One region of the Paenibacillus paludis genome, then DNA from elsewhere that is predicted to be linked to it. Evidence: predicted binding sites of a transcription regulator. Region 1 holds the regulator's gene; each other region holds the start of a gene.
The links. The regulator LexA, encoded in region 1, represses DNA repair genes until DNA is damaged. The targets are predictions, from matches to a motif close to CGAACATATGTTCG.

Region 1 (10,387 bases):
AACCGATCCCATAGACGGTTTTGATATAACAAGGAGCGGAGGGGTTCTCTTCGAGTTTATCACGCAGCCTTTTTATCGTCACAGACAGGGCATTTTCACCTACATATTCAGCTCCATCTGTCCAGATGCTGTCCACCAGACGATCGCGGGAAACGGTAATCCCCCGATTGTCAATCAAGATACGAAGTAGCCTTTGCTCGGTTTTGCTAAGCTCGACCGGATTACCATTGTTCAAAAATTTCATCTTATCAAATGAAAAGTAGAAATCGTCAACTTGAATGGTGTCGGGGTGCGGGTGTCTGGCTTTTTTTAGTTGAACTCCTACTCTGGCCCTTAATACCATAAGACTAAAAGGCTTAGTGATATAATCATCGGCACCCAGCTCAAAGCCAGTGACAATATCCGTTTCCAGATCATGAACAGTTAGAACGATGACTGGCATCGTTGTTGATTTGCGTATGTAAGTTAAAAGATCCAGCCCGCTTCCATCCGGCAAATTAACATCTAGAATTACTAAATCAAAGGCAGTAGTTTTTAATTGTTCTTTTGCAGAGGTAATGTCATGCTTTTGCATGATGGTTATATGTGGCCCTTTGAGTGCAATGACAATACCATCGCTCAAGGCGATATCATCCTCAACTATTAATATGTTATTCATTATTTTTACTCCGATCCTGTCAGTTTACTTAGCGCGATAACTAAAAAAATGTTTAGCCGGGTGTTATTAATCTACGCATTAACATCTCCCAAGAAAAGTATAAAGCAGATCTGGTAGGAGATGATGAAATGGCAGAAACATAGGGTGGGATTGATGGCCTTAATTGGTGTCTGGTAACTAATGTTTTTGATAATAATATAACACTTGGAGAATTGTTTGTAGAAACAGCACCACTGGGTGTGCAAAACTATCAATTGATCATTGAGAAAATAGTTCACCATCCTTTGACGAACAATACCCCGTCAGTGATTATAATGACGGGGTATTGATGTCTATGGTTTAAGTTTTTCCCAGACAAGTGCCGCAAGTAAATATGGATTTTATGGAGCAAATGAAACATTTTGCACAATATATCGAATTACGAAGAACGCAATAATGAACAGGGAGGCGAATCCAAGTAAAAAGGAAACGATAGCTTTATCTGAACGCGTGAGTTTACTCATTGCGATCACTCCTAGTTAATATTTAGTAGATTATACAATTAATCGGTGTACATCACAAACTCCTTGTTAATTTACTTGGACGAACTGCTCAACGAATTGTTGCCGTTCTCTTTTGTTGAAGTGTGGCTTGCTAACTTTCTCTCTCCATATTTCATTGGAAGCCAGTGTACTGAAGTCCACGTTATAAAATCGCTCGATTTCTCCTTGCGTGAGAGCTACGGAATAGATTTTCCCATCGTATGGAATCACCATGTCAATCGAAGCAGCTCCGGGGAATTGCGCGAATAATCGGCTTGTTTCTTCCATAAGCAGTTTGTTTATTTGGTCGCCTGTAGAAAAGTAATCGATGTAATCTTCTTTTGTAATGCCGGAGGTTGGGTTCGCTTCTTTATATGCTTGGTAGGTCTCAAAAAAAGTAACCGTTATATTGTCTGTCCCGACGTTTACATCTTTTATAAAAGTTTTACCTGTAAGATTGGCAGTGTAAGCCAGCACCTCATCAGCAGATAAAGGTACTTGATCAGCAGACGTTGCTTGAGTGGGGTTGACAGTTCGTTCGGCTGAGGGTGAAGGGGGTGGGGCAGTTGTAGGTTCTGCTGTAGCCTTAGACGTTGGTTCTGTTGCTGGAGATGGACTTGATTCAGTGGTTGGCTTGGCAGTAACCATCGGTGTTGCTAGCGCCGTAATCGAAGCAGTAGGATCATCTGACTTGTCCTCGTTCCCGGTGGTTACCAACCCTATGATGCCGGCGGCTATTAAAACCACCCAGAACCACCAGATTTTATAGAATGGTTTGTTCTTTTTCATCTTTTTCCTCCCGCCTGTAAGGGTGAATTCCTGTATAACTTTAGGATAGCCCATTCATTCACCTTACATAAGTGATCTTCAAACTATATATGGTATTTATTACCCGTTTTGTGGGCATTGCAAGCGTATGGCGTATTCTCTTTATTTTATTTTCTGCTTGCGGAAAAGCCAGGTTATTTATACTTATATTGGTTTGACAAAAAACCGTCCAGACGGTACAGTTGAAATCGGGGTGATAAGGTGACTATACATAACAACAGCTCCAAGAAAAAAATGATTTTGCAAGCGGCCTCCTCCATTGTTCGTGATCAAGGGGTGGAACACTTAACTCTGGAAGCTGTGGCCAAAGCGGCTAACGTTAGCAAAGGCGGTTTACTGTATCACTTTCCTAACAAGGAGCAACTGGTTTCCGGTATGGTGGATGAGCTGACCCGAAACTTTACGGAAGATGTTCAGAGCCGTGTAGAGCATGACCAGCAACAAGCTGGTAAATGGAGCAGGGCATACATTGAATCTACTTTTTATGGTTTTGGAGAAGGCAGTGACATGAACTCGGTGCTGGCAGCAGCTTTATTTACGAATCCCGGCTTGTTGACAAACATGCAGGAGAAATATGCTGAATGGCAACATAATTTTGAAAATGACGGTGTGGATCCACTGTGGGCAACCATTGCCCGACTGGCGACCGACGGACTCTGGTTTGCGGAAAAGTTTGGACTGGCACCGCCAGATCTGGAGTTAAAAGAACGCATTTACAAAGAATTGATGGACGGAGTAAAGGAGGAGAAGTAAGTGCCGTATCTGTTTTTGGCGATATCCATTGCCAGCGAACTTGTAGGAACTTCGATGCTCAAAGCATCGCAAGGATTCACCAAAATAATCCCTGTAATCGTAATGCTGATTAGTTTCATTTGCTCGTTCTTCTTTTTGTCGTTGTCATTGAAGACTATTCCATTAAATACGGCCTATGCAATTTGGTCTGGAATCGGAGCGGTAGCTACAGTTCTGATCTCAGTACTGATCTGGAAAGAAAAAATAAATACAGGCAGCGTAATAGGAATAACCTTAATCGTCATTGGTGTGATTGTGCTGAATTTGCTGGGACCTGGACATGGTTCTTCTGATGAGGCTGCCGAAACACAACAAACCAGCCTTTCCGATAGAGCCTAAGCCGAAGCTGTTGAAATAAAGATCATATACAATTTGTTCCATACAACAGTATGATGACGAAATAACTGTACCCTGCCAGAACGGTGGGGTATTTTCATATTCAAGAATAGAGGGGAGTGAGTGAAAGTTGTCTGTGCATCGAGGGAATTTTTTCATTAATGGAATTGGCGTATTTAGCGTATTGATGTGGCTCATATCGGTTGTAGCTTGTATTTACGCATTCGTACTGTTGGTTAAACTTGCCCGGAGAGGAATAATAGCCTTGGATTTGTACATATATGCTAAAAATCGTGAAATACGCGACCGGTATGAATCAGCAGACAGGAAGGACCAATATTAAGCACAATGAAAAACACCCTCGATCATTTTTTTGTGATCCTTTGGGTGTTTTTGCTTTTTGTCTGACCACCATACTGTTACTCCCTTATTGTAACCCGTGTTCCAATAGGCACGATTGCTGCAAGGGCCAGCACATCCTCATTGTACATGCGGATACAGCCATGGGAGACCATATGTCCGATGGAAGAAGGGTCATTCGTTCCATGAATGCCGTAATGTGGTTTGGATAGACCCATCCAGAATGCACCGAAGGGTCCGCCAGGCTTGGGCTGTTTGTTAATGATAGTGTATTCTCCCGCCGGTGAAACGGTAAGCATGGTGCCAATACCGACAGGGAACCCTCGGGTAACGATGTTATTGTCAAGCAAATATAGCATGCGCTGCGACAGATCAACAATAATCCGATAATTAGGCATAGGTTCAGCACTCCTTTGATATCAGAATATGTGCGGAGTGCTGTTGCTGTTCAAAGGAAATGTTATATGAGATAAATAGAACAAATGTTCGCAATGAGTAAAATGACCATTTGAAAAGGGGAAAGGGCTGCTTCACTTGAAAAAGCGAAGCAGCCCTTAAATATGAACAAAAATATTAATGGATATCGCGGAAGAGACCGATAACTCGTCCCAAAATCGTAACGCGGTTAAGACGGAGGGGTTCATAAGCCGGATTCTCCGGCTGTAGACGAATGTGGTCACGTTCTTTGTAGAATGTCTTGACGGTAGCTTCGTCTTCTTCAGTCATGGCAACGACGATATCGCCATTGTCAGCAGTCTGCTGCTGGCGGACGATTACGTAGTCACCATTCATAATGCCTGCTTCCACCATGCTGTCACCGAGAACGGAGAGCATAAATACCTTGTTGTCCCCCACATAGTGGGAAGGTAGTGGGAAGTAATCTTCGATATTCTCCGTTGCGGTAATCGGCACCCCGGCGGTGACCTTACCTACGACAGGAATACGGGTAACCGTCTGTACGAATTGATGTACATTCTCGGAATCTTCCTGGCCGAGCAGCTCAATTGCACGCGGTTTCGTAGGGTCGCGGCGGATAAGGCCTTTCTTCTCAAGCCGGTCCAGATGGCCGTGCACTGTGGAGCTTGAGGCCAAGCCTACAGCTTCACCGATTTCCCGGACGGACGGAGGATAACCCTTGCTACGGACTTCGTTACGTATAAATTCCAGGATCGCCAGTTGACGACTCGAAATCTTTGACATCGGAATCAACCCCATATAGTATGTTTGGGAAAATTATAACATAGAACTTCCGTTCGTACAAACATAAGTTCTAACAATCTGAGATTAGTAGTGGAAATAGTAGCTTTTTACCATATTAGTATCTAATAACGGCTTGGAAATGGCGGGAAAAGGCAAAGCCGGTGCTGGAAACTGGCACATTTATGGATACGGAAAAAAAGCGAACAATTGTTCTAAAAAATCTATTGATCAAAACACATGTTCGTGTTATATTATTTCCGAAAGTAAGAACGAGTGTTTGGAGGACGATAACAATGTTAAAATACAGTACATACCGCAGCATCTACGAAGAGGCCGGTGAAGTTGAATCTACTAGAGGACAATCTGCTTCTAATCATATGAATGAAATGAAACAATCCGCCGCCGCTTTATTTGCAGCGATCTTAGGATTATGCCGTAAAGAATATCTCGTGAAGCTTGTGCTGGTCTTTATGCTTGTTGTATCCGGATTTACAGTTGTTGGTAATGTTTTTGCAAGTTCAGCATCATTAGTGAAGCAGGAAAAGCGGGTAGTAGTTGAACGCGGAGACACGCTCTGGAGTATCGCCCTTAAGAACAAACCAGCGGGTATGAAGACGGTCGTATATATAGAAGGAATTAAAAAAACAAGCGGTTTGAAGAACGGGAACATTCAGGCCGGAGATATACTGACATTGCCTGTGTATTAACTTCATCATAAGCAGTATAGACTGACGTAAAGAGCTTTCAGGGGGTAGACCTTGACAAGCTCTTTTTCTCATGGCAAAGTTAGAATGAATTTATAGGGGAGGGGAAAGCATTGAATATTGACGAATTGGTCGCACGCATCAATGAACTGGCACGCAAACAGAAGAATGGCGGCCTGAGTGAAGAGGAATTGGCTGAACGGGCCAAGCTCCGTGAGATTTATCTGGGCAACATCCGCAGCAACTTCCGGGCCCAGCTCGACACCATTGAAATCGTGGATAATGATGAGCATGAACAAGGCAACAAGGGACTCAAACATTAGTCCAGTGTGTCTTTTTCATAGATATTACAGGATGACTAGGGGGAACTGACATGGCCCGTTCTTGGGAAAGAATGGTTCAACGCAACACACAGCAGGTTAACAAGCAAAGAAAGAAGCAGGGCAAGGATTCCATTTATGCTTCTTCGTCAAAATCAGCTGCGAAAAACAGTGATATCTTTAAGGGCCGTAACATTGCATTTCCAGTTGTTCTAATGCTGCTTGGAATTATGTTCTGGGTGGTAGGCTCGATCGACGAGGCCAGAGGCAGCGGCATCCTTGCCAATTGGCTGGGCGTCGTTCTTTACTTTGCGCTGGCGGCACTTCTATTCTTCCGGCGTCCGTATCTGAAGGTTGAGCGCAACAGAGTGTCTACGATTAAGTATAACCGTGAACGCTGGCTGCAGGCGGGAGATATTGAGAAGATCACATTGTCCCGTGGAGTGGTTGTGCTTAAATATAAGGGCAAGCGCAAACAGTGGATTTTCTCCAAGCTGATTAACCGTTATAACACTGAGGCCATGGGTGTACGCCTGGAGGAGTTCGGCAAAGCCAATAACATCGAAGTAGTACACGAGTAGGAAGATATAACAGCATAGGGAGAGGGAGAAATCTAATGCCAATTACCGCCGTACTATTTGATCTTGACGATACATTGCTCTGGGATGAACGGAGTGTTGAAGAAGCCTTCCGCAATGCATGTGAAGCTGCAGGTGACTCCATTGATCCTAAAGAGCTTGAAGTTGCCGTTCGCAGGGAAGCCAGGAATCTTTATGAGACTTATGAGACGTTCCCTTTCACAAAGATGATCGGGATTAATCCTTATGAAGCACTTTGGTCCAATTTCTCAGCTGGAGAACAACCGGAGTTCCGTAAGCTCCAACAGTTGGCTCCTGTATACCGTAAAGAGTCGTGGCGGCGTGGTCTGGCCTCCCTCGGTGTCGAAGATGAGGTGCTTGCCGAAACGCTGGCAGACAGGTTTGCTGCCGAGCGCCGTAGCCTGCCTTACATGTATGAAGAGACGTTACAGGTGCTTGATGCGCTCCGTGGTAAAGTGAAGCTGCTGCTGCTCACGAATGGTTGCCCGTCACTGCAGCAGGAGAAGCTCGACGGAGTGCCTGAGCTTATCCCCTATTTTGATCATGTAGTCATCTCAGGCAGCTTTGGCAAAGGAAAGCCGGACAAGGATATCTTCCTGCATGCTCTTTCGCTGCTAGATGTAACCCCTGAACAAGGGATGATGGTCGGCGACAAACTCACGACGGATATTAAGGGCGGCTTGGCCGCTGGCTTGACTACTGTCTGGATTAACCGTACTGACAAATTACCAAATCCTGAGATTCAGCCGGATTATAGAATCGGCCATCTCTCTGAGCTCCTCCCCCTGGTACAATCGCTATAGTGTAACCTTTGTAAAGCCGGTATCCCCTAATGGGATGCTGGCTTTTTTGCGCTCAAAGCAAGAGGTTGGTCAATTATTATAGGGAGAGAATCCATCTGTATATGACTAACTTCACGAAAAAGGCGTGAAAGTTTAAGCAATCTTCTAAAATTGCGAATATGTTGTGTATAATAGTAAAAGAATGCAACCGCAAGCTGGAAATATCATTATAAATTCTACCCTGGTCGGGAGGACTCCGGATGATGAAACCCAAGAAGCTGATTGCTCTTTTTACGATTGCGGCGATGTCAATGATTGTAAGCTGTTCAGGTAATAATGGAGAATCAAGCCATATGCATGACGGATCAGAGCACTCTATGGAACCGATTCACGTCGAGCTGAGCTGGAATCCGGGGGACGTGTCGGTAAATCAAAAGGTAGTTTTCGAGGCTGTGGTTACCCAGGGCAGTGAAGCTGTGGATGATGCGAAGGCGGTGCTTTTTGAGATTGTGAATAAAAATAATGAAGAAGACAAGCAGGAGCTTGAAGGCAAGCTCTCCGGCAACGGTACATATAAAGCTGAGGCGATCCTGATGAAGGAAGGCAACTATGATGTGACTTCGCATGTAACAGCTAGAACACAGCACTCTATGCCGACTAAAGAAATTACAGTGCAGCCATAATGAAATAGAGATAGAGGCTGGCTATAAAGAAAAACTATTATGCAGAGTGGAAAGGAAGGCTTTTCGATTCCGCTTTATTCTGCTAAACTTACTCTAATGTTTTACTGGGGGGATATGAAGTGGCTAAATACACACTTGCTGAAAGCTTGCAGCAGCGGATACTGATTTTAGACGGAGCAATGGGCACGATGATTCAACAGGTGCCACTTACCGGTGAAGATTTTGGCGGGGATGAGCTGGATGGCTGTAATGAGATGCTTGTGCTCACCCGTCCGGAGGTTATACAGACTATTCATGAACAATATCTTGAAGCAGGCGCAGATCTGATCGAGACGAATACCTTCGGCGCAACCTCGGTTGTGCTTGCCGAATACGATATCCCTCAGCGGGCCCGGGAGATTAACCTGGAAGCTGCGAGGCTGGCCAGAAATGCTGTTGACAAGATTGAGACGCCCGATCACCCGCGTTACGTAATCGGGGCAATGGGCCCGACAACAAAAACGCTTTCGGTCACCGGAGGCGTAACATTCCAAGAGCTGGTGGATAGCTACGAGGAGCAGGCTATAGCGCTGATTGACGGCAAAGTGGATGCCCTGCTGCTGGAAACTTCCCAGGATACTTTGAATGTGAAAGCCGGAAGCATCGGCATCCGCAACGCCTTTGAGAAGGCAGGCATCACTTTGCCAGTCATGATCTCGGGTACTATCGAACCGATGGGCACGACGCTCGCTGGACAGAATATTGAGGCGTTCTATATCTCGCTGGAGCATCTGAAGCCGATCTCCATCGGGCTGAACTGTGCAACCGGACCCGAGTTTATGCGCGATCATATCCGGTCGCTCTCGGCAATTTCTTCGGCAGCAGTTAGCTGCTATCCCAATGCCGGGTTACCGGATGAGAACGGGAACTATCATGAGTCACCGGATTCGCTTGCCCGCAAGCTGGCAGGTTTTGCCGAGAAGGGCTGGCTGAATATTGCCGGCGGGTGCTGCGGAACGACACCGGATCATATCCGGGCGATGGCAGAGACACTAGCGGCTTATCCGCCGCGCCAGCTGGAGGGAAGTCATCCGCCGGCATTGTCAGGCATTGAGCCTGTTTACGTTGAGAGTGACAACCGTCCTTATATGGTAGGTGAGCGTACGAATGTACTCGGCTCGCGGAAATTCAAGCGGCTGATCGTGGAAGGGAAATACGAGGAAGCCTCGGAGATTGCCCGGGCACAGGTCAAGAGTGGAGCTCAGGTCATTGACGTCTGCGTACAGGATCCGGACCGCGATGAGATCGAGGACATCAAGCTGTTTCTGGAGCTGGTAGTCAAAAAGGTGAAGGTTCCATTGATGATCGATACAACCGATCCCAAGGTTATTGATCTGGCGCTGCAATATTGCCAGGGTAAAGCGATTATTAACTCCATTAACCTTGAAGATGGTGAAGAAAAATTCGAACTGGTTACACCGCTGATTCATAAATACGGGGCTGCGATTGTCGTAGGCACGATTGATGAATCCGGACAGGCCATTAAAGCGGAAGACAAGCTGGAGGTTGCCAAACGCTCCTATGATCTGCTGGTGAACAAATATGGGCTGGCGGCAGAGGACCTGATATTTGATACACTCGTGTTCCCTGTTGGTACAGGGGATGAGCAGTATATCGGCTCTGCTAAGGAGACCATCGACGGTATCCGCATGATTAAGGAAGCCCTGCCTTCCGTGCATACGATACTGGGGATCAGTAACGTTTCCTTTGGACTGCCGGAAGCGGGCCGCGAGGTGCTGAACTCGGTCTTCCTGTATGAATGCACGAAGGCCGGACTGGACTATGCCATCGTGAACACGGAGAAGGTAGAGCGTTATGCTTCCATCCCGGAAGAAGAGCGCCATCTGGCTGAGCAGCTGATTTACAATACGAATGATGAGACTCTGTCTGCCTTCGTTGCTGCGTTCCGTGAGAAAAAGGTTGAGAAGAAAGAGAAGATCTCCAATCTTTCGCTGGAGGAACGGCTCGCATCCTATGTGGTTGAAGGAACGAAGGAAGGGCTGATACCTGACCTTAACGAAGCGCTGACCAAAAGTGGTCCGCTGGAAATCATCAACGGGCCGCTTATGGCTGGAATGTCCGAGGTGGGCCGGTTATTTAACAACAATGAGCTGATTGTCGCTGAAGTGCTGCAAAGCGCTGAAGTGATGAAGGCTTCTGTCGGCCATCTGGAGCAGTTTATGCAGAAGGACGAGACATCGGTGAAAGGCAAGATTATGCTGGCCACCGTCAAAGGGGATGTCCATGATATCGGTAAGAACCTTGTGGAGATCATTCTCTCCAACAATGGTTACCAGATCGTTAATCTGGGTATAAAAGTACCACCTGAAAATATCATTGAAGCTTTCCGCCGGGAGAAGGCCGATGCGATCGGCCTGTCCGGCCTGCTCGTCAAGTCGGCGCAGCAGATGGTCCTGACTGCCCAGGATTTGCGCTCAGCAGGTATTGATGTGCCGATCATGGTAGGCGGTGCCGCGTTGACCCGTAAATTCACTAAAAATCGTATCCGGCCTGAATATGACGGCCTGGTACTGTACGCTAAAGATGCGATGGATGGTCTGGATA
Region 2 (10,387 bases), on a different contig from region 1:
CGCACGGACAGGCGTGCCTTGGATCTGTACGACCGCTTCTTTGCCGGATTCCGACACACTGAGGACTACACCACGAACGACCTGGCCTTCCTTCAGTTCCAAAGACTTGGCTTCTCCCGGTTTACTGTCTCCGAGCAATCCTCGAATCAAAGATCCGATATTCATGCCGTTTTCTCCTCCCTTCGTTTAATGTCTTCTTAGTATATCGACATTTGAGTTCTTTTTTTAAAATAACGTCTGCTGCTCCGCCAATATCCGGCTGATGAAGCTCCGCCGGTGCATAGGCGTTGGCCCCAGGGCCACAATTTGCTCGCGGTGAAGCTTGGTCGCGTAGCCTTTATGTATTTTAATCCCATAGTCCGGGTATAATTCCTCCCACAAGCCTTCACAGAGCCGGTCACGGGTCACCTTCGCCACAATGGATGCCGCAGCTATAGATTGACTATTGGCATCTCCTTTAATAATTGAACGCTGAGGAAACGGCAGATCCACTTTTTCCGCATCTATTAGCATGTAATCCGGCGTATGGCTCAAGCCCTCCACCGCCTTCTTCATCGCCAGCCGCGAAGCCTGTTTAATGTTAATTTCATCAATCACCGCAGAGTCAACGTGGCCAACACCAACCGCCAGCGCTTGCTCCATAATGAGCTCAAACAAAACATCTCTCTTCTTGGCGCTCAGCTTCTTTGAATCGTCAACACCCTCTATAATAAGTCCTTCTGGCAATATCACCGCTGCGGCGACAACATCCCCGAACAGACAGCCTCTGCCCACCTCATCTACACCGGCAATCCGGCAAAACGACTGCTCCCAGCCTTCTTTTTCGTATAACAACATATCTGCAGTACTCACTGTTCATCCACCGCCAGTTTCACTTATATTCAATCCTACTGCTGTTTAGCTTATCATATGAAGCCTTCAGGGGGCATCCCTCTTTAAGTTAATAAAATAAATCTGCATAGGACCCATTTCAATCATGCTTCAAAACAAAGACAACAAAAAGAGCCACCCCAAAAAGTGGATGGCTTATAATCCAATCATTATTTTACCGTGCTTAAGGCATCTCCAGGGTAAAGGTTCCAAGCTTTCCTGCCCGCAGTTCATGGAGTAACGTACGTGATGCCTTCTCCAGATCCACTCGCCCGCCACTGATGAGGCAGCCACGTTTACGCCCTATCGCTTCCAGAACGGCAACGATCTCATCGGGGTTCTCCAGATCCTCAGGAAGCTTATCAATCCCGAAGCGTTCCTTAAACCGGGAACCATAATCCGAGACCAGATATTTGACAGCATAAAAGGCGATATCCTCGACGTTCAGAATCTCCTCTTTAATAGCTCCGGTTACCGCAAGGCGGTAGCCTACATCCTGATCCTCGAACTTTGGCCACAGAATACCCGGGGTATCCAGAAGTTCCAGATTTCCGCCCGTTTTGATCCATTGCTGGCCCTTTGTGACCCCTGGACGATCACCGGTTGCAGCGATGCTCTTGCCTGCCATCCGGTTAATTAGAGTCGATTTGCCCACATTGGGAATCCCCACGATCAGCGCGCGCATCGCCCGCGGATTCATCCCCTTGGCAATTTGCCGATCAATCTTCTCCTTCAGCAGCAGCTTAACCTGTTCAGGGATTTCCTTCACACCTGTTCCGGTAGACGCATCTACAGGATGGGCGACATGCCCCTGGGCTTTGAAGTACGACAACCATTTACGCGTCGCTTCTGGATCAGCCAAATCTGCTTTATTCAGAATAATCAATCTCGGCTTGTCCCGTAAAATATCGTCAATCATCGGATTGCGGCTGGAAAGCGGCAGACGGGAATCGAGCAGTTCTATTGCAACATCTATCAGCTTCAGCTTATCCTCAATTTGCCGTCTAGCCTTCGTCATATGACCCGGAAACCATTGAATGGCCATTGCCGTCACCTCCTTTGACTTCTGTCAGCTTAATGGTTAATTACTGAAATGTCTTTGACCGGCCAAAAAATCAGATCTGCACGGCCTACAATATCACCAAGCGGCACATAACCGATCATCCGGCTGTCTGTACTGTCTGAGCGGTTATCCCCCATTACGAATACATGTCCTTCGGGCACTGTGCCGTCAGTAAAATCTTCGTTAGGGAAATTTTTATTATTGTACAAAGCATTATTATTATGCGCTTCATCAATCGCGCCTTGAATGTAAGTTTCGTTCACAGGTTCACCGTTAACTGTAACGACATCCCCTTCGACTTTCACCGTATCTCCAGCCACTCCAATTACGCGCTTGATGAAGTCCTTGCCCTCTGAAGGCACATGAAACACAATCACCTCGCCACGCTGCGGAGAGCGGATGTCATACAAGATTTCATTTACAATTACCCGTTCACCGGTATGGAAATTAGGCTTCATGGAAGGTCCATCCACAATAAACGGCTTAAATAAAAGCCATCGTATCAGAATTACCAGAACCAATGCAATTGCTATCGCTTTAATCCATTCCAATACTTCATTCTTCTGTTTCTTGGGGTTCTGTCCGCCGGACTCCACGATCTCCCCTTGTCCCTGCTGCAAATCCTGCTGCATAATTCACCGTCCTCTCTTCATCCTATACTCACTATACAACACAAAAAAACTCCTGCCAAAAACCCCTCCACGATTACTCCTTCAGGAGGCCTTTTCGGAGAAGCTGATCCTAAGGCAACTATTTCAATGTCCATTATTGGGGTCGAGAAGAACCGGATATAGCAACAAGAATAAACGAAAGGGGCTTGAACTCAAGCCCCTTTCCTTTGTCACTATTCTAGCGACGGATTTCTTTAATTCTTGCAGCTTTACCGCGCAGTTCACGAAGATAGTAGAGCTTCGCACGACGAACTTTACCACGGCGAGCCACTTCGATTTTCTCGAGTTTAGGCGAGTTGATTGGGAAAGTTCTTTCCACACCAACACCGTAAGAAATTTTACGAACCGTAAAAGTCTCACCAATTCCACCGCCGCGACGTTTGATTACAACGCCTTCGAACAACTGGATCCGTTCACGAGTTCCTTCGATAACTTTTACGTGTACCTTCAAAGTGTCACCCGGGCGAAAACTCGGGATATCTTTGCGGATTTGTTCTTGCGTAATTGCTTGTAGGATATTCATTTAGGACTTCCTCCTTCCGTACAGGTGTTCATGCCTCTTCCGGAGAGACCATCGCTCTCCCTCATTATCCGCAGAGGACCACCGTATTCCACACAACAGAAATAATAATAACATAAAGAGTAGGCTAATACAACTATATTTTTAGAGCGGCAGCATATCCTTCTTTTGGGCTTTGGTTTTGCAATCCTTGCATAGTCCGACTACGCTTCCATTATCCTGGGCATAAAAGATAAGTTTGCCGTTTCTCTTCTTGCATGAGGAACAGAGCTGATCCGTGGAACTCTGCTTAGCTTTGCGGTGTCTGTCCATCGAGATCACATTGCTGGCCGTTGCAGTCTTTGGACTTCCGGCCCTCTTATGCCGTCTGTTAAACAGCCAGTAAACAACCACAACAAATAACAATACGATCAGGATTGCTGCATATCGCATCAGGCTCATCCGCTCCCTTGACTTTTTACAGTCAAAATAGTAATAGACCGCCCTTCGTGGTGCCTGAGAGTCGGTCTGTTTTCTGCTGCCAGGCTCCGTTACACTTCTACACTTCCATTGCTCTGATTTCCAACCCGCCGTTTCAGCTTTACTGAACCTTTCATCTACAGCTAATTTTAACACAATCGTTTATTGATTTGTAGTCGCGCCCATAGGTACTGGACTTTAGTCCAGCACAGCAACCGGTCTCCAGCCTGTTATTCAATTATTTACCATAATATATAATAACGATTATACATAAGCAATATACAGACTTTTAGGAGGGGCTCCATTTGAAAAAAAATTATAAACCAGCAAAGATTGCAGCACTGGCTGTTTTCTCCATTGTACTATTAGCCGGCTGCAGAGAACTACCTGGCAAGGAAGCTGCCGATAATCAACTTGAACAGCGCTTATCCGGCAACTCCCAACAGGAAGTTGCTGACAGCAATGGGGAGTTTGAAGAATTCTCTAGTGAACTCGGGCAGGAAATCAGTGAAGCAGCAGCAGATTTAGGGCAGGATATCGGAGAAGCCATGGAAAATGTGCATCAAGCCGTTCAGAATACTGCGTCCGTCGTGGCAGAACAGATCACAGCCGACAGTGTCAGCAAAGAACTTGTTGCCACCTCGAAAGTGGGGTCTTCCTCTACACTTACCCTGGACAATGCAGTGGGTGAGGTTGAGGTCATCTCCTCTACAGGAAATACTGTCAACGTAACCGCTACTATTGTAGCCCATCATGCCTCCAGCAAATATGCTCCAGAGTTGTTTGATAATGCTGAAGTATCTGTAAAAATTAGCGGTGACGAGCTTAAAGTATCCACCTATGCCAAGGACAGTCCCAAAAAGGATTTATGGTCCTGGGCACACAAAAAATACGGCTATTCAGATTTCAGCATCAACTACCTGATTGAGCTTCCAGCTAGTGTCGACAGATTTGAAATCAATAATGATGTAGGTTCTATTGAGCTGAGCCAGTTGCAGGGAACCTTTGACATTTCGAGCGATGTTGGAGCCATCACACTCCGGGATGTTGAAGTCACCGGCAAGTCCAAGGTAGAGACAGATACCGGAAGCATCGAGCTAAATATCAATGAGATGAAAAACGGCAGCAGTCTCAAAGCTAAAAGTGACATAGGTAAAATATCCGCCTCTTTGGACAGCAGTCTCAAATGCACCGTGGAGGCCTCCAGTGAGCTTGGACATATTTCCGGTACAGGTTCGGGCAAACATGATTTAAACGGGGGTGGACCGCTATTGTCCCTATCCACGGAAATCGGCTCCATCTCCATACAGAACTAAAATGAAAGACACCGAACCGAATATCAAAATTTACGTATATACGCAAAAAGTGGGCTTCCCAGATTAGGGAGGCCCACTTTTTCGCCTTTTAGATCAGCGCGATTGCCAGCAGTGTAAACAAGCTTAAAGTTAAAATTTCACTGCCGTACCCATAAAAACCACCGTAATAATTGCCTGGGTAAAATGCCGAGGTTTTCATTTTTCCGTTGCCCTTCGTTTTCAGATAGACATTGTTCCGATCCACATCCACGATGATACCTTCATGCTGTTTTCCATCGGTTGTCATAATCCGTACCCTTTTGTTTTTGCATTGCAGACAATTATAATATGCTTCCACCCGTAACTCCTCCTTTACTGTAATGATTTATATTATGACTGGAGGGATTAGCCGGTAACGGCTAAGTTACCATTGTGAAATATATGTGAAATAAATAACTTGTGAACAATGTGTGTCTTTTTCGTTGGAAAAGGTTTATAATAAGATTACAAACAGTAAAGCGCTTACGGGCTTGTATATGTACTAATCCGAACTTAAGGAGGCATGAATCATGAGTACAGCAGGGAGAAATTTTATTAACGAGGGAATACTGCGCATCGCCTTGTTCCTAATCTTTGCATCACTTACTTACACAGTAAGAAACTACGTCTGGGCCATTATCGTACTCACGGTTGTTGCATTATATGCATTGGTTACTGGGATCATTAAGCTTACCCGCAGTGACAGTGAAGTACTAGAGCGACGATAACCAAGTGGAAACGGCTTTGCCGTCCTCAAAAGGACGGTATCCGTTTCAGCGAGAAATAGAAGGATAGTTTATAGCGTGAAGCATATAAATTCTTATATTTGGACAAAAAACCGCTTCATACGGAATCTTGAATCCGTATGAAGCGGTTTTTTTAGTGTCTTATCGGAGTAACAGGATTTGAACCTGCGACCTCACCCACCCCAAGGGTGCGCGCTACCAGGCTGCGCTATACCCCGACGGCTACTCCGTAACTTCCGCGCCATTATCACGTTCTGTCAACGATTGCCCATACGGTCGTCACAGCTTTTTACCAATCTCGCGTTTATTATAGCGTATGGCCGTGCACCTATGCAATAAAATAACGCGCACCTGTACAAACTTGTTCACATGCGATATAATGCGAACATACATTCGCAATCGAACGGAGGCACTGTAATGTCCGCAACACGCAACTCACCCGCATCTATCACCGCAGAAGTCCGCAACTTCATCCGTCCTTACACGATCCTTCCGATGGTGAAAGCCGCCTTCGAACGGGACTCCCAGATATTCCTCTCGATGCACACACTTGACCCGTACGTCGCGTGGCTGACACAGGCCCGGGAAAGATTAACGCAAGAAGAGCTCATGATAAAGGCGCAGGCACATCAGAGCGGAATTAGCATTATAGAAAAACAGCACATAGATGGCACGTTGCGGATTCGTTATCAATGCCAGGCTGGCATCGGTGACTTAGCAATCCCGGATGCCGAGGTTGCAGAGGAAGCTGCGGACCTTATGCGGCGGCTATTGACGTTCTAAAACGAAAATAAGCGCAGATCTCCGGGTTCTCATCAAAGCAATGCTTTCTTCTGTGAAAATAGTTTTTAATATATTCTTAAAATTTTATAGATTTTTAAATTACGTTATGCTATACTCTTGGCACAAGGAAAGGAGGTGCGTTCACATCAAGCATGACATGCTGAACGTATCCCTTACCCGGACCAACGGCTGAACAACTGGCTTTGGTGGCGCGGGATACGGATCAAAGTAATAAAACAGCGCCTCGGGTAGAGAGACCGTCTTCGGACGGTCTTTTTCATGTAAAAAACCATTAAAGCAGCGGGTCATTGATCCGTCTGTTCTAATGGTTTTTTTGGGTTACTGCTGCTATTACTATAGCACTTCTCCTATTGGACCTGTTGCCAGGGTCTGTTCTCTACTCAAAAAAGGGGGTTACGATTTACGATTCGTATAAAAATCGATAATATCGCTTACTGTGCGGAGCGGCTCCGCTTCCTTGTGGACAGTGTCCACGTCCGGTTTAAATTCTTCACGCGTATTCGTAGTCACTTTCAGTTCATTCCTTTCAATTGTTAAGCTAGCTGCATCTAAGCTGCATATCTTATTGCGGCACCTCTATTTATTACCCTAAAAAAAGGATAACTACGCACATTTGCTCTTATTTTTTTGTGAAGCTTATGTGTCTGTTAAATTAATCACTACATAACAAAAAACGCCTCCTCAACGTAATATACGTTAAAAAGACGTGTGATATGCCTTGTGCCATTAATTATTTTGTTCAGGCTTGTTCTGCTGCTGGCGCAAACGCTCCAGTGTTTTCTTATCCTTCACCGTTAATTCGGCGGTATCCAGAAGATCCGGTCTCCGCTCCAGGGTTCGTTCCAGAGCCTGCTCACGCCGCCATATTTCGATATTGGCATGGTGACCGCTCAACAGCATATCCGGCACCTTCCATCCCCGAAACTCAGCCGGACGCGTATAATGCGGATACTCTAGCAGGCCGGTGCTGAACGAATCTGTTATCGCTGAGGTTTCATTTCCGAGGGCCCCGGGCTGCAGCCGCACCACCGAATCGATGACCGTCAGGGCGGGCAGCTCACCACCAGTCAGCACGTAATCCCCAATGGACAGCTCATCCGTTACGAGATGCTCTCTGATCCGTTCATCATAACCTTCATAATGGCCACAGATAAAGATCAGATGCTGCTCCTGGGCCAATTCCTCGGCGATGTGCTGGTTATATTGTTTTCCCTGCGGGCACATAAGGATAATACGCGGTTTCACAGGAGAAGCAGACGTACGTTCCACTATTGCTCCAGTACCATGCTGGCGCTCATCTCCGTTTACATCGTCGCTTTCGGGAAAACTCCCCGCGGTGGTCTCCTCAGCTTGTACTCCGTCCTGCGAGATGCCCAGCACATGTTCCACGGCAGCAAAGATTGGGTCAGGCTTCAGCACCATCCCTCCCCCTCCGCCATAGGGCGTGTCATCCACACTGTTATGCTTGTTGCCTGAGAAATCACGGAAATTGACTGCGTTTAGGGAGACGATACCTTTTTCACGTGCTTTGCCAAGAATACTTGTGCCAAATACACCCTCACACATTTCCGGGAAGAGCGTCAGCACATCAATTCTCATCATGGCAATAGTCCTTCCATCAGGTGAACGGTGATTTTCTGGGCTGCAATATCCACGTCAAGCACTACATCATTGATGACCGGAATAAGAATATCCTGTCCTTTGGCCGGCTTCACAACCCAGACGTCGTTGGCTCCAGGCTGCAGGATGTCTGTAATCGTGCCCAGCGGCTGGCTTCCATCCTCATCAGTGTATACTTCGCAGCCAACGATGTGGTGGAAGTAATATTCATTTTCCGGAAGCTCGACCAGATCATCACTAGGAACCTTAAGCAGGCTGCCTTTATATTTCTCGATCTGATTGATGTTGGTATAGCCCTTCAGTTTGGCAATGAACATCCCTTTATGCTCTTTGGCGGATTCCACGATCACCTCGAATTTCGGACTTCCATCAGCGGGGATAAGCAGCAGCTTTTTGCCCGGTGCAAAGCGGACATCCGGAAAATCGGTATGCGATAAAATCTTGACCTCCCCGCGAATGCCGTGGGTATTGACCAGCCTGCCTACGGTTAACTCTTCCGTCATATAATCCTCTCCTTCAAATATTATCAGCGTTACTGCTGCAATAGGACTCGTACATAAATGGCACGGCAACGCCTATTTTGGTTCTTTGTACATTAATCTATACTGCTATATTTGAACAAAAAGGAGCCGGGATATACTATCCCTAGCCCCTCATTGAACGCATCCATTAAGATAAAATATCCACGGTAACGCGTTTATCGCTCTTGACTGCTGCAGATGTGACTACTGTGCGAAGCGCTTTGGCGATCCGCCCCTGCTTGCCAATGACCTTGCCGACATCATCAGGATGTACGGAGAGCTCATATACAATCAGGTGATCCTTCTCTACAGTCCGCACGATCACATCTTCTGGATGATCCACTAAAGCCTTAGCAATAACACCAACTAATTCTTCCATAGAGGACCCTCGCAATCAGTCATTATTTCTGTTGCTTCAGCTCATGGAACTTCTTCATCACGCCTGCTTTGGAAAGCAAGTTGCGGACGGTATCAGATGCTTGTGCACCTGTTTGAAGCCATTTAAGAGCTTTTTCCTCATCGATCTTAACTACTGCCGGTTGTTCAATCGGATTATAATAACCGATTTCCTCGATGAAACGACCGTCACGAGGGGACCGGGAATCGGAAACCACTACACGATAGAAAGGCGCTTTATGTGCACCCATTCTTTTCAAACGAATACGTACTGCCACGAAATTCACCTCCTTAAAAGAATATCGAAAGATTGGGAAGAGTTTGCCGGAAACCTTTTTTCGATCCCTCCCAAACCCTCCCTTAGCCAAGGGAGGGCCCCAAGGGCTCTGCCCTCTGGACACCCGGCTAAGTGCAATTGGCGTGGGCATTCAGACTGGCGGGACCTGGGATAGTTAGAGCAGGACCGCTTTTCGTCCCTGGCGGGACCCGCTTAACAACGGGCGGTACTAGGGAACTGGTTTTACAAACTCTTTAGATCAAAAGATTAAGATCAAAAGATTAAGACCCTCTTGATCATCTGATGTTGTACAATGTCTGATCTATTAGAAACTACCAAAGGCAAACTCTTCTTAAATCAACGGAAAGGGAACTTCATACCCTTGCCGCCGCCAAGGCTCTTAAGCTGCTTCATGGCGTTTTTCTTACCGCCCTTACCGCCGCCGCCGCCCATCATACCGGAGAACTGCTTCATCATTTTGCGCATTTCATCGAACTGCTTGATGAGACGGTTAACCTCGGCTACGTTGGTTCCGCTGCCTGCGGCGATGCGCTTGCGGCGGTTATGATTGATGATCTCTGGCTGGGCTTTCTCCGCTTTGGTCATCGAATGAACAATTGCTTCGACGCGGCCCATCTGCTTGTCGTCGACCTTCAGGTCCTTCATGCCTTTGGCTTTATTCATGCCAGGCAGCATGTCGAGAATCTGGTCGATCGGACCAAGCTTCTTGACCTGATCCATCTGCTCCAGGAAATCGTCGAACGTAAATTCCGCATTACGCATCTTACGTTCCATTTCCTTCGCTTTTTCGGTATCAATGTTGGCCTGAGCCTTCTCGATCAAGGAGAGCATATCGCCCATGCCGAGAATCCGTGAAGCCATCCGTTCCGGGTGGAACGGCTCCAGCGCATCGATCTTCTCGCCCAGTGCGGCGAATTTGATCGGAGTGCCGGTTACGGCTTTGACGGACAATGCCGCACCACCGCGGCTGTCGCCGTCGAGCTTCGTCAGCACTACGCCGGTAAGCTCAAGCTGCTTGTTGAAGCTGTCGGCTACATTTACAGCATCCTGACCTGTCATGGCATCCACTACAAGCAGCACCTCGT
Region 3 (10,387 bases), on a different contig from region 1:
GGGAGTCTTGGGAACTGCGGATGGTAGACAGCCAGTAACAGTATACATATTTATGTAATTTAACACTTGGCCTCCATTCGTTATATTTACCGGGCAAGTTAAGAACGGAGGAGCGGGCTTGAACTGGGACAAAGGGGGAGCTCATCAAATGTCCTCCTAATCTGAAAGATCATAAAAGGTATATGTTTGTCAGGGTCTGATCGCCAGCCCCCAAAGAGTTACAAAGACAAAATTATAGAACTTGTATATGTTCAACTTTATATTATAGCAAATATAATCTCCAGCCTATAAAGAAAGAGGCGGCAGCGAATCGTTTGGTGAGTAATTGACATTCAGGGTACATGGATCGCATTTTACCTTGGTGTATTAGTGATTGAAGAATATATTGGGATAAAGGAGGAAGTCCGATGTTTTATGACCAGGCACCGTATAAAGTCAAAGTGGAATGGGGGCAAAGAGGAGCGCGGGCCGCGTCTGAACGCGGGGACATTGTGATCATAGTTGATGTGCTCAGCTTCTCTTCTACGGTAGTGACTGCGGTTCAGCACAAGGCTAATGTCTTTCCGTATCCCCCGCCAATCAATGAGAATGCCAAAGCATATGCCAGAGCCAACAGTGCGGAAATCGTCTGGGGAAGAGCGGAGGCGATCAGAGAAGGAGGGCATTCCCTGTCTCCATTGTCGTTTAGTTCTGCTGATTTTGGCCGTGACTTTGTATTATGTTCATTAAATGGTGCTGCTTGTACGTGGATTGCTTCACAGGTGCCGGCGCTGCTCATCGGATGTTTCCTTAATGCGTCTGCCGTGGCTGAGGTTGCTAACCGTTTAATGCAGCAACTGCAGGCAAATATCACTGTGGTCCCCTGCGGCGAAAGGTGGTCCGATGTTAGGGAGGGTGAAAATAATTTGCGTCCAGGCATTGAAGATTATTTAGGTGCAGGTCTGATTCTTTCCCAATTAACCGGCAGCAAATCTCCTGAGGCTGAGGTCTGTATTGGAGCTTTGAAGTACTCCAGCAAAACCATCAGGGAGCTTATATGGGATTGTGCGAGTGCCCGTGAACTCCGTGAGCGCGGGTATGAAGACGATGTGACCTATTGCTGCCAGGTGAATATTAGCAGTGCTGTGCCCATCCTTCAAGACACCCGTTTTATAAATGCTAAGGATCTTATTTCATAGACCAGATTTCCCCATTGGATGAAGTCCAAGTTCTATCGCCGATAGTAATATTCCATGAGTAGCTTGCGGATTTCTGATCCAAGGAGGCCTTCCAGGATAAACCGTTCCATTCTCCCTCAGGTCTATCCATGATGGGGGTCCAATGACGTCCATTGTCTTGCGTTGCATAGAAGAGTAGAGAGGTTTCAGTCTGGCCTTCCTCGTTCAGCAGCCCGATTTCATTCAGTAGGACGATTCCATAATTTGTAGAGGTGAAAAATATAGGAGATGCAGGGTTAAACTGAACGGCAGCGTATTTGGGAGGCACTTCAAGCTGCTCTTTGGCCCAGTGAATTCCGCCATCGGTTGTCTTATATAGTCCAATATCGCCTTGTCGTGGAGAATGGATCGTAATCCAGCCGGTGTCCTTCGTCTTAAACTTGAGGTCTCCAATGGGGCCGCTTGGCAAAGTGCCGCTTAAGGAATCGCTCAGCTTATGCCAGGATATGCCTCTGTCATTGCTCATATAGATACGGTTATCTGCCTGATACATTCCTGAACCTGCTGAAGTTGCCTTCCAGCTGTACCCAGCTTCCAAAGTATATTGGAATGTACGGATGTTATTATCTTCATCTATGTTACCGGCTTGCGGACTGTATGCGAACATAAGCTGGATTACGGACATAAGAACCCAGAGTGTTTTCATGGAAATCCCCTCCTCCTCCCATAGTAAAGGAATAAATTGGGAGATAGGTTACAGAGAGATGAAAGAAAGGTTAATTTCCTTTTATGAAACTTTTTGGATTTGGAAGCGTTTTATTGAGTATACACAGAAAAAGGAGATGGAGAATATGTCTGAGCAAAAGAAAATTCAGGAGCTTGAGCGCCGGATAGCTACGCTGGAGAATCAAGGCGGGCATCCACCCGGCAATGACCCCGGAAAAATATTGCGCAGGGTAATATGGGGGATTCTGATCGTGTTTTTCCTGCTGACGGCAATAGGCGTAATGCAGTTTGTGAGCGCAGGCTAGCCAGAGTGTTCATTCGTTCTTCTCATGAACGAGCAGTGTAGTGCAGACAAGCGCTATCAGGATGAAGAAGGATACATGCTGCAGCAGATAGATGGTAGTGCCGGAAAAGATTCAGTTCATCTTCAGCGGGATTTCATAAGGGCTTAAGCTAACGGGATTATAGTAAACACATACCCCCCTTATTAATAGATATGGACCCTGCCGGACGCCGGCGGGGTCACTTTTTTGTTCATGGGTTCCCCTAATCTTCTTCCTTCGGTTCTTGCAGCAGAATGGAGAAGGTCTGGGTTTCATGATCGACCTCAATGGTCTCAATGCCAACGAAATCCGGGATATCAGGATGCACGGCATCCACGCTGTAATCCGGATGGGTCATTAATAACTGGATGACTTGAATGGCGTCCATTTCGCTCCCCCTTGCGGGTAAATTCACCCTATACATAAGGTCTCTGCATTTCATTATGCATAGGTTTATTATCCCCGCAGCGTTTACCGAATATGTCGGTGGATTAAATTTCTGTCTTCGTTCCTTTCCATCACAGCCATCAATTGCCCCTGGAACACTCGTCTCTGAATTTGGTCAATCCGCTGCATGGCCAGCTCAGCAGGAACCTGAAAGGTTGAAGCGATATATTGGACGGCATCTTCACGGAGTTCAGGCAACATTCTGGCGGAAATCATGGAGTAGGGCATCGCCGCATAAAGGATAAAACGCTCGGATTCATCCTCCTGTGCCTGTGTGAACTGTTCGGGCATCAGCGTGTGGTTACCGGCATGGCGAAGCAAATGGCAGAGCTCATGGAGGAACTCGAGACGCTGCAGTTCGGGTGGAAGGCGGCTGTCAATAAACATGCTGTACATGCCTGCAGAGGCTTCAATGCTCTTGCTTCTTACATCCAGATAATGAATCCAGATATTCAGCCGCTCCGATATGTACTCAATGGAGATTTGCGACGGCTGTTGCACGTTCAACCGCTGATATAAATCTTCAGTCCATTTCTCCAGGGCGGTCATTTGATAGTAGGATTGCATGGGAATCACCTCGATATAGGATCGTATGTTCGTATTAATGGCCAAAAGAAAAGCCCAAAGGGCTCAAGGATAACCGGAACTCATGTTCTTATGTATGTAAGCATAAATCAATCAAACTACAATATCAAGTGTTTTTCCCAAATTGGGGTGTGGGCTCTGCTGGAGCATTTGGACCAGATTCTGGCTTTCGATCTCAGTCGTTTTTGTGGCAATATTCATGACTTGCAGCCCTGCAGCCTGGTGTAGGGACGCCTGACTCATCGCCATTGATAATGCAGCAATGTCCATGTTGCACCTCCTGAAAGTTTTTTGAAGCTTTACTACTTTAGATGCTGCGTCACAAAAAACTCGCTTCGGAAGCATGCGCTAAGTTTTGTGAGCAATGCTTCCTGAAAGTTCTTCGTACAAAACTCACATCGAAAGCATACGCTAAGTTTTTTGAAGCTTCACAGCTTTGAATTTACATACTGTATATCGACAATGACGGGCCGATACTTTAGGTGAATGACATTTCTTTGCCGTTTGGCCCATACGGTAAATCAGGCTTTGACATATTCTGTGCTGTATTCAATATTCACGAGGAGGAATTAATTAATGGGTGTAGATTATGGTTGCGGTTGCGGTAATAACGTTGGTGGAGTAAACCAAGGTCCTCCGGCAGTTATGCCGGTAGTAAGTCCATGGACATCGACAACCTCCATTCTGGTTCTCTTTATTCTTCTGGTAATTATTACAAAAGCCTGTATATTCTAAATCAGACTCAATCGAATGCTGCCCCGTCAGGCATATGCCAGATGGGGCTATTTCTTTTTTTTACGGGCTGTGGGTCCAATCTGACGTTTGATTCTTCCCGTGGTTTCGTCGACTTCAATGATATAAAGTTCTTTTACCGTGCCTGCAAGTGCAAACCATTCCTTGAAGGCTTCTTCCTCAGACATGGGCCCGTAAAGCCTTTTTCCCCGATAACAAATATAGAACACCTTGGCTCTCCGCGCGTGGAATATTATCCCACTTTATATTACGCCTAATTCACGGAAGATTGCATAAAGAACATTTGTTCGCATATAATACATACAAATATTCCTGGGCTTTCTAAAGGAGGCGGTTTACATGAGTGCAAAAGAATTGGAGAAGCTGATCGGGCAGGTTATTGAGATCATATATGAGGACAAGTCGGGGAACATCACCCAGCGCAGAATTGAGGTTCATGGGATTAAAGGCGGGCTGCTCCGGGCCACTTGTCTGACCACGGGCGGTCCAAGGGTATTCCGGACAGCAAACATCCTTGCCTGGCGTCAGGCAAAGGCCCGTTATGCTGGATGATACAGCGCGCAAGCTGTTGAGGATCATGTACCATTTCAGCAACCACTTCCGGAGGATGCCTACACTGCCTGAGCTTGCAAGGCTCAGCGGGCGGACACCGGCGGGAATCTATTCCGGATTTCGCGAGCTGGTGCTGGAGGGTCATATCCAATGGCAGCTGCCACAGCCTATAGAATCGGCGGTTATTTTGGTGGCCTGGGAAACTCCCGAGCCTGGGGCGCATACTTCGATCAGCGGCCACTGGAAGGACTGAGGGAATCTGCGTAGCGCTATGTACACAAAGAAACGGATACCTTCCGGGAGGACGGTATCCGTTTCTTTGTTATTTGAACATGAATTCTACCTTTGTTCCATCGGCAAAATCCTCCAGCTGATTGCCTACCCAGCTTCCTGCCCCGCGGTTATCGCTTGGCGTTATGTATTCAATGTCGGCTCCGGCGCCGCCTTCGTCACACATGGCCATCGGCCATTCATCACGGTCGTAGCCTTTTTTGGTCGGCACCCCTTTTAAGGATTCCTTGCGGTTCGCTTCGGCTTCCCCACGGTTGATGGTGCAGATCGCCGATTCCCCGCTGCTGATTGCCTCCTGGATATGTCCGGCTGTCTCCGGGTAACGATCCGCCGGGAATTCGAGCTGGACCACCTCGGAGGCTTCCGAAGAAGGCGTCGTGACGTTCTGGCCAATATCTTCAAACCAGTAAGCCGCCAGGACCAACAGTGCAATGATGATAAGACTGGGGATGAATTTCTTCTTTTTCACATCTGCTCCTCCTAAAAGTTTTGTGAGCATAGCTTCATGGATTCGGTTCGTACAAAACTGGCATCGGAAGCATAGGCTTAAGTTTTGTGAGCATAGCTTCATGATTCAGGTTCGTACAAAACTAGTATCACAAGCATAGGCTTAATTAGTATAGCGTAAATTCAGTGTCCTTTAGTATACTAAGTTAGGAAAATAAAGGGGGGACAGGGAGATGGGAAAAGAGATTTCAATTGAAGACCAGACGCTTATCGCCTCTGCGGTGGAGATTATCAAGAAACGGTATGAGTGGGAGCGGCATCATGTCAGTGCGGCCCTGCGCACCAAGACGGGAGAGATCTTCACGGCGGTTCACCTCGAGGCCAGCCTCTCCCGTGTTACTGTGTGCGCGGAAGCGATGGTGATCGGCAAGGCAATTTCCGAGGGGTACAAGGAGTTCGATACCATCGTTGCGGTGAGGCACCCGGACCCGGACAGCGAGGACAGAGAGATCAAGGTTGTCTCACCTTGCGGCATGTGCCGGGAGCTGATCGCTGACTATGGCAAGGATTGCAAGGTCATTCTAATCGAGGATGACAATCTGACCAAGGTCGATATTATTGATTTGCTGCCTTTGCGGTATGCAAGGTAGGAGGCAGCCGTCCCGGCATTATACATACGTCTAGAGTCGATGAGATCGGCAGGCCATGCAATGGGGATATTAACCCAGGTTGGAGACAAAAACCAAGAGCCTTCGGGCTCTTTTTTTGCTAGCAGATGCAGCATGCGGCTATATGGTGAAATGAGAAGTAAAAGTGCATTTGAATTCGCCGCATGCGGGCTATATGGTGAAATGAGAAGTAAAAGTGCATTTGAATTCGCTGTATGTGGTCAATTTGGTGAAATGTGAGGTAAAAGTGCATTTGACTGCACCACATGTATGGCTACATGAGAGGCAGTACACCAATCTGACTGCTGCCGCGTCAATTGGCGGAACTCCTAATAAAGTATCATACTTTATTTCGTCCTGATCTTTCCGCATAAATGGCTCCGTCCCTGGAAACGGAGAGCGGAGCCGTTTCTTTGTGGGAACCGATAATTTTGTCCGTTTGTTGTCCATCCGCCGCCACTTTGTCCCAAACCTTGTCATAACATGGTATAAAACCAAGGGAGGGTGAACAAGGATGGAACAGCGTATACTCCGGGATATGCTCGATTCGGCTTCAAGGCTGGTGAATGACGCCCAGTGGCAGGCAGCATTCAGCAGTCTGCTTAGAACTCCGGCGGACACCGAACTGGCTCTTCCGGCCTTGAAGGTGCTGAATACGTTATATTCGCTGCAAGGCACAGCAATCCTCAGCGGGCAGCATGATTATCTGGAGAGTCCGGATGAATTCAGCAACAAGCTGAAGAATACCTGCGGACAATATGCCGCGCTCCACGGCTATGAGCTGGGTGCGATTAACAATCAGACAGAGACAGTTATAGAGAGCCAGCGTCAGGCGGTGGTGGACAGTGCAGTGCGCTGGCATAAGGCGGGCGGAATTGTGACGATGAGCTACCATGCCCATTTACCGGGTACGGCTCCGGCCTGGTCCAATGTCTCTATGAGTCTTAGCGAAGGTGATTTTGCCAAATACCTCACTCCCGGCACCGCTCAATACAATGCGTTAATGAAGGATCTGGACAAGACGGCCCTTTCTTTAAAAAAACTGAGGGATGCCGGTGTGCCTGTGTTGTGGAGACCGTACCATGAAATGAACGGCGGATGGTTCTGGTGGGGGCAAAAACGCCGCTTTACCGAGCTTTGGAACCTTATGTTCGAACGGTATACGGTTTATAATAAGCTGCATAATCTGCTCTGGGTGTGGAGCCCGAATGCCAAAAATCAGTGGTGTGACGAGCCTGCGGGTTATTATCCCGGTGCGGGAAGAGTGGATGTGCTGGCGCTGGATATTTATGAGGGTGATTTCAAAAAGAGTCACCACGACACCCTTTGGGATCTGGGGCGGGGCAAGCTGATAGCCATTGGGGAGAACGGGCAGCTGCCGTCCCCGGCCCTGCTGGCAGGTTCGCAGAATAAATGGTCGTACCAGATGACCTGGGGCAAATTGCTGTACGAGAATAACAGCGATGTGGTTATTAAGTCTTTTATGAAGGACAGCTTTGTACTCACGCGGTCAGAGTATACGGTCAAGGCTGCGGAACCAGTCTCGGCGCCTCCGGCAACTTCGTTGCCAGGACTTCGGGGAGAGTATTACAATAATGCGTCACTTAGCGGCACTCCGGCGCTGGTCCGCACCGATGCCAATATTAATTTCATCTGGAAGCAGGGTGCTCCCGATCCGGCGGTTCCGGCCAATTTATTCTCAGTGCGCTGGAGCGGCAGGCTGAAGGCGGGTTACAGCGAGGGCTATACGATTTACACTTCCTCGGACGACGGCATCCGGGTGTGGATTGACGGAGTGCTGGTGATTGACAGCTGGATGAAGCAAAGCGGACAGGAGCGCAAGGGCAGCATCGGCCTGATTGCCAGCAAGCTGCATGAGCTGAAGGTGGAGTATTATGAGAACCAGGGCGATGCGAAGGCGGTGTTAATGTGGGAAAGCTCCAGCCAGCCTAAAGGTGTTATTCCGGCCGGAGCGTTGTATCTTCCGTAACGGGCTGCCGCAACAACTTAGATTTGCTCGCGGTAGCTGATGTTGTTGGCAATTTTTTCGTTGCGGACAGCGCCTCGGAGCACATCCTTCACAGACTGCACCTTGCGGATTTTCCGGAACAAAAGCTGTGGTGATGAAGGGTCATCGGAGAACACAGTAAGCGTTCCGATTCCAAGCAGACGGTCCGGAATGGACTGGGCTACAGAGAAATCATTTACCCGCAGCAGTTCAACTTCTTCGAGATCCTTGCCGATAAGTCCGGTCTTGACCATAATCCGCTGACTGGTGATCGTGTAGGTAGTTGTGTTAAGGCCTATGAGGCCTTTGAGGCGGTCGGAAATGCCGGCGGGTTTGCCCTCCCACAGCTCGACTTCCGGACCTGAGCCGGAGCCGGACATTCCTTTAGCTGACGTTTGGTGCGGTGCCGCTGGAACCGTTCCATCGACAGGCGCTCCGCATTTTCCGCAAAATTTGGCACTCTGCTTGTTTTCCGCGCCACAGGCTGTGCAATAAGCCATAAGGGATCTTCCTCTCTTATTCTGGATGAAATGATTATAGTATACCATTAGATTTCCGGTCACGGCCGGAGATCTTTTACCCATGAATACGCTTAATTTTAGGAAAATGTTTCATTCGGGGTCATTTTACAATATTTTCATTTGCACTTTGCAAAAGCCGCCATTATTCTGTTAAGTGGAGGGATTCAAAAATGAGAAAAGCTTTACTGACAGGATTACTTATGGTGGTGGTTATCCTCAGCGCCTGCAGCAATAATAGTTCAGCCCCTGCTTCAGAGGAAGAAGCGCAGGAGACCGTACAAAACTTCTACGATAAGATGTCAAAATTCGATGAAAAGGGCAAGTCTTCCCTGGATAATTTCAACACTACTTTAACCTCTTATTCGACAGGAAAAGCCTCGGACAAGGAGCTGGAGAAAGCGGTTGATCAATTCCAGGATGCGACATCGGAAATTGCCGATGAGGTGGGGGATGTGAAGATTTCCAAAAGCCTGCCTGAAGAGGTTCAAAAACTACTGAGTGAATCAATGATCGCTTTTAAAAGCGCGTACTCCATTAAAGAGCAAGCCTCGAAAAGCGCCGTTTCTCCCGACGTTACGGCCGATGAGTTCAATGCAATGAACCAGCAGGCGGATGTGGCGATGCTGTATGGCATTTCCAAGCTGAACGAAGCAAGGGCTGCCGTAGGGCTGATCGAAGACGAGATCGGTACAGAAGCTGCGGGGACTGCGGATGCGGAGTCTGGTACAGCAGTGGGCAGTACGGACGTAAAGCTGGCTCCGACGACAGAGAATAGCACAAATTCCGGGACATCCACCGTTACCGGGGGCAAATAAGGAATACCCACAATTAAAGTTGAGGTCCGTCCTTACACAAAATGGTAAAAGGCGCTTCACAGCTGCAGGCTGTGTGCGCCTTTTTGTTTGTTATTTGGAACGGAGCAGCCGTTTTTTCCATTTACGATATATAGAATTATACACCTATTTTGTGGAAAACAGGCACTTCCCTCTGTCATTTATTTCTGGTTGATTAATAAGCGGAACTGCGGATATAATACAAACATACGTTCGTGTTATGAAAAGTATAAGTAATGCATTAACATCGGGAAGGGGAATGGCAATGACACTCGGCAAGAAGCTGAAAGGCAATGGCCTGTGGGAGAGCAGCCGGATGATGCTACCGGAGCATAAGAGCCGGATTATAAGAGATGAACGGGAAACGTTGCGCACGATTAAGCCGATTCTGGATGAACAGAAGCTGGAGGAGATCGAGTGTACGCTGGCTCTGTCGCTGCGGGCGCATGTCCGTGTGACGGTTGTTCTGTTTGATCCTTTTGAGCGCAAGCTGCTGAGCGGCTTTGTGACCTCCATTCACACCCACTCGCGCGAATTCAAGCTGCAGTGGGCGGAGGAATGGAAATGGGTCAACGTGGACGATATTTTGGAGGTATACATCGTTTGATGATCGGTTGCCGGAATGCATGCGGATTATATTTTTTTGTAGGAGAAGACCATCATCAAGACCTCTATCTTTTGAATGATGCCCATATACCACATCAACATGTACAGGACATTGAACAGATTAGGGGGAACAACAACGGTGAGGCTGGCGGATGCAACGGCAAACGTAATTCCCACAATGAGCGAAAGTATCCCGGCGTACTGAGCGTGTACGAATAAATTGAACAAGGTCCCGGAGAAAAATAAGGCAAGCAGCAGCATATACATGATTATTTTACTGAAATAGTATTTATTCTTATAGGCTACAGTGGCGTAAATATTGGCCTCTTGCTTGTGAAACCCGCTGCTTGACAGAATAAACAGAGGCATTAGGAGGCCAGCCGGAATCCTATCGCATGCAAGCTGTCTGTGGACGGGAAATACTGGGCAGCAAGCAAAGGGAGCACCAGCAGCATTAGCTTTTCAGATCC

Region 2: ACAN56_RS16895 (YhjD family protein) is a predicted target of LexA. The motif match lies at 6,046-6,059, and genes of this name have one in related genera.
Region 3: ACAN56_RS14775 (ImmA/IrrE family metallo-endopeptidase) is a predicted target of LexA. The motif match lies at 3,239-3,252, and genes of this name have one in related genera.

What each region holds. Positions count from the first base shown of each region.
Region 1 covers NZ_JBGJZP010000001.1:536,097-546,483, reverse strand. The annotation lists gene ACAN56_RS02385 (response regulator transcription factor) at 1-658, opposite strand, end outside; gene ACAN56_RS02380 (hypothetical protein) at 1,228-1,968, opposite strand; gene ACAN56_RS02375 (TetR/AcrR family transcriptional regulator) at 2,209-2,760, shown strand; gene ACAN56_RS02370 (DMT family transporter) at 2,761-3,138, shown strand; gene ACAN56_RS02365 (L,D-transpeptidase) at 3,555-3,893, opposite strand; gene lexA (transcriptional repressor LexA) at 4,069-4,695, opposite strand; gene ACAN56_RS02355 (LysM peptidoglycan-binding domain-containing protein) at 4,989-5,402, shown strand; gene ACAN56_RS02350 (DUF896 domain-containing protein) at 5,513-5,722, shown strand; gene ACAN56_RS02345 (hypothetical protein) at 5,773-6,300, shown strand; gene ACAN56_RS02340 (HAD family hydrolase) at 6,336-7,121, shown strand; gene ACAN56_RS02335 (FixH family protein) at 7,361-7,783, shown strand; gene metH (methionine synthase) at 7,963-10,387, shown strand, end outside.
Region 2 covers NZ_JBGJZP010000008.1:1,378-11,764, forward strand. The annotation lists partial or broken gene ACAN56_RS16845 (hypothetical protein) at 1-165, opposite strand, end outside; gene rnhB (ribonuclease HII) at 226-837, opposite strand; gene ylqF (ribosome biogenesis GTPase YlqF) at 1,055-1,915, opposite strand; gene lepB (signal peptidase I) at 1,945-2,565, opposite strand; gene rplS (50S ribosomal protein L19) at 2,783-3,127, opposite strand; gene ACAN56_RS16870 (hypothetical protein) at 3,269-3,556, opposite strand; gene ACAN56_RS16875 (DUF4097 family beta strand repeat-containing protein) at 3,889-4,899, shown strand; gene ACAN56_RS16880 (LSm family protein) at 4,988-5,236, opposite strand; gene ACAN56_RS16885 (hypothetical protein) at 5,448-5,645, shown strand; tRNA gene ACAN56_RS16890 (tRNA-Pro) at 5,808-5,881, opposite strand; gene ACAN56_RS16895 (YhjD family protein) at 6,081-6,446, shown strand; gene trmD (tRNA (guanosine(37)-N1)-methyltransferase TrmD) at 7,194-8,066, opposite strand; gene rimM (ribosome maturation factor RimM) at 8,066-8,590, opposite strand; gene ACAN56_RS16910 (KH domain-containing protein) at 8,757-8,987, opposite strand; gene rpsP (30S ribosomal protein S16) at 9,010-9,282, opposite strand; gene ffh (signal recognition particle protein) at 9,639-10,387, opposite strand, start outside.
Region 3 covers NZ_JBGJZP010000006.1:403,049-413,435, forward strand. The annotation lists gene ACAN56_RS14750 (DUF6597 domain-containing transcriptional factor) at 1-145, opposite strand, end outside; gene ACAN56_RS14755 (2-phosphosulfolactate phosphatase) at 408-1,178, shown strand; gene ACAN56_RS14760 (WD40/YVTN/BNR-like repeat-containing protein) at 1,168-1,863, opposite strand; gene ACAN56_RS14765 (hypothetical protein) at 2,009-2,188, shown strand; gene ACAN56_RS14770 (hypothetical protein) at 2,430-2,594, opposite strand; gene ACAN56_RS14775 (ImmA/IrrE family metallo-endopeptidase) at 2,678-3,220, opposite strand; gene ACAN56_RS14780 (YjfB family protein) at 3,332-3,508, opposite strand; gene ACAN56_RS14785 (YjcZ family sporulation protein) at 3,815-3,973, shown strand; gene ACAN56_RS14790 (hypothetical protein) at 4,021-4,158, opposite strand; gene ACAN56_RS14795 (hypothetical protein) at 4,331-4,543, shown strand; gene ACAN56_RS14800 (hypothetical protein) at 4,533-4,796, shown strand; gene ACAN56_RS14805 (NucA/NucB deoxyribonuclease domain-containing protein) at 4,866-5,303, opposite strand; gene ACAN56_RS14810 (cytidine deaminase) at 5,515-5,931, shown strand; gene ACAN56_RS14815 (glycosyl hydrolase) at 6,464-7,939, shown strand; gene ACAN56_RS14820 (PH domain-containing protein) at 7,957-8,457, opposite strand; gene ACAN56_RS14825 (hypothetical protein) at 8,649-9,293, shown strand; gene ACAN56_RS14830 (YolD-like family protein) at 9,577-9,918, shown strand; gene ACAN56_RS14835 (hypothetical protein) at 9,945-10,286, opposite strand.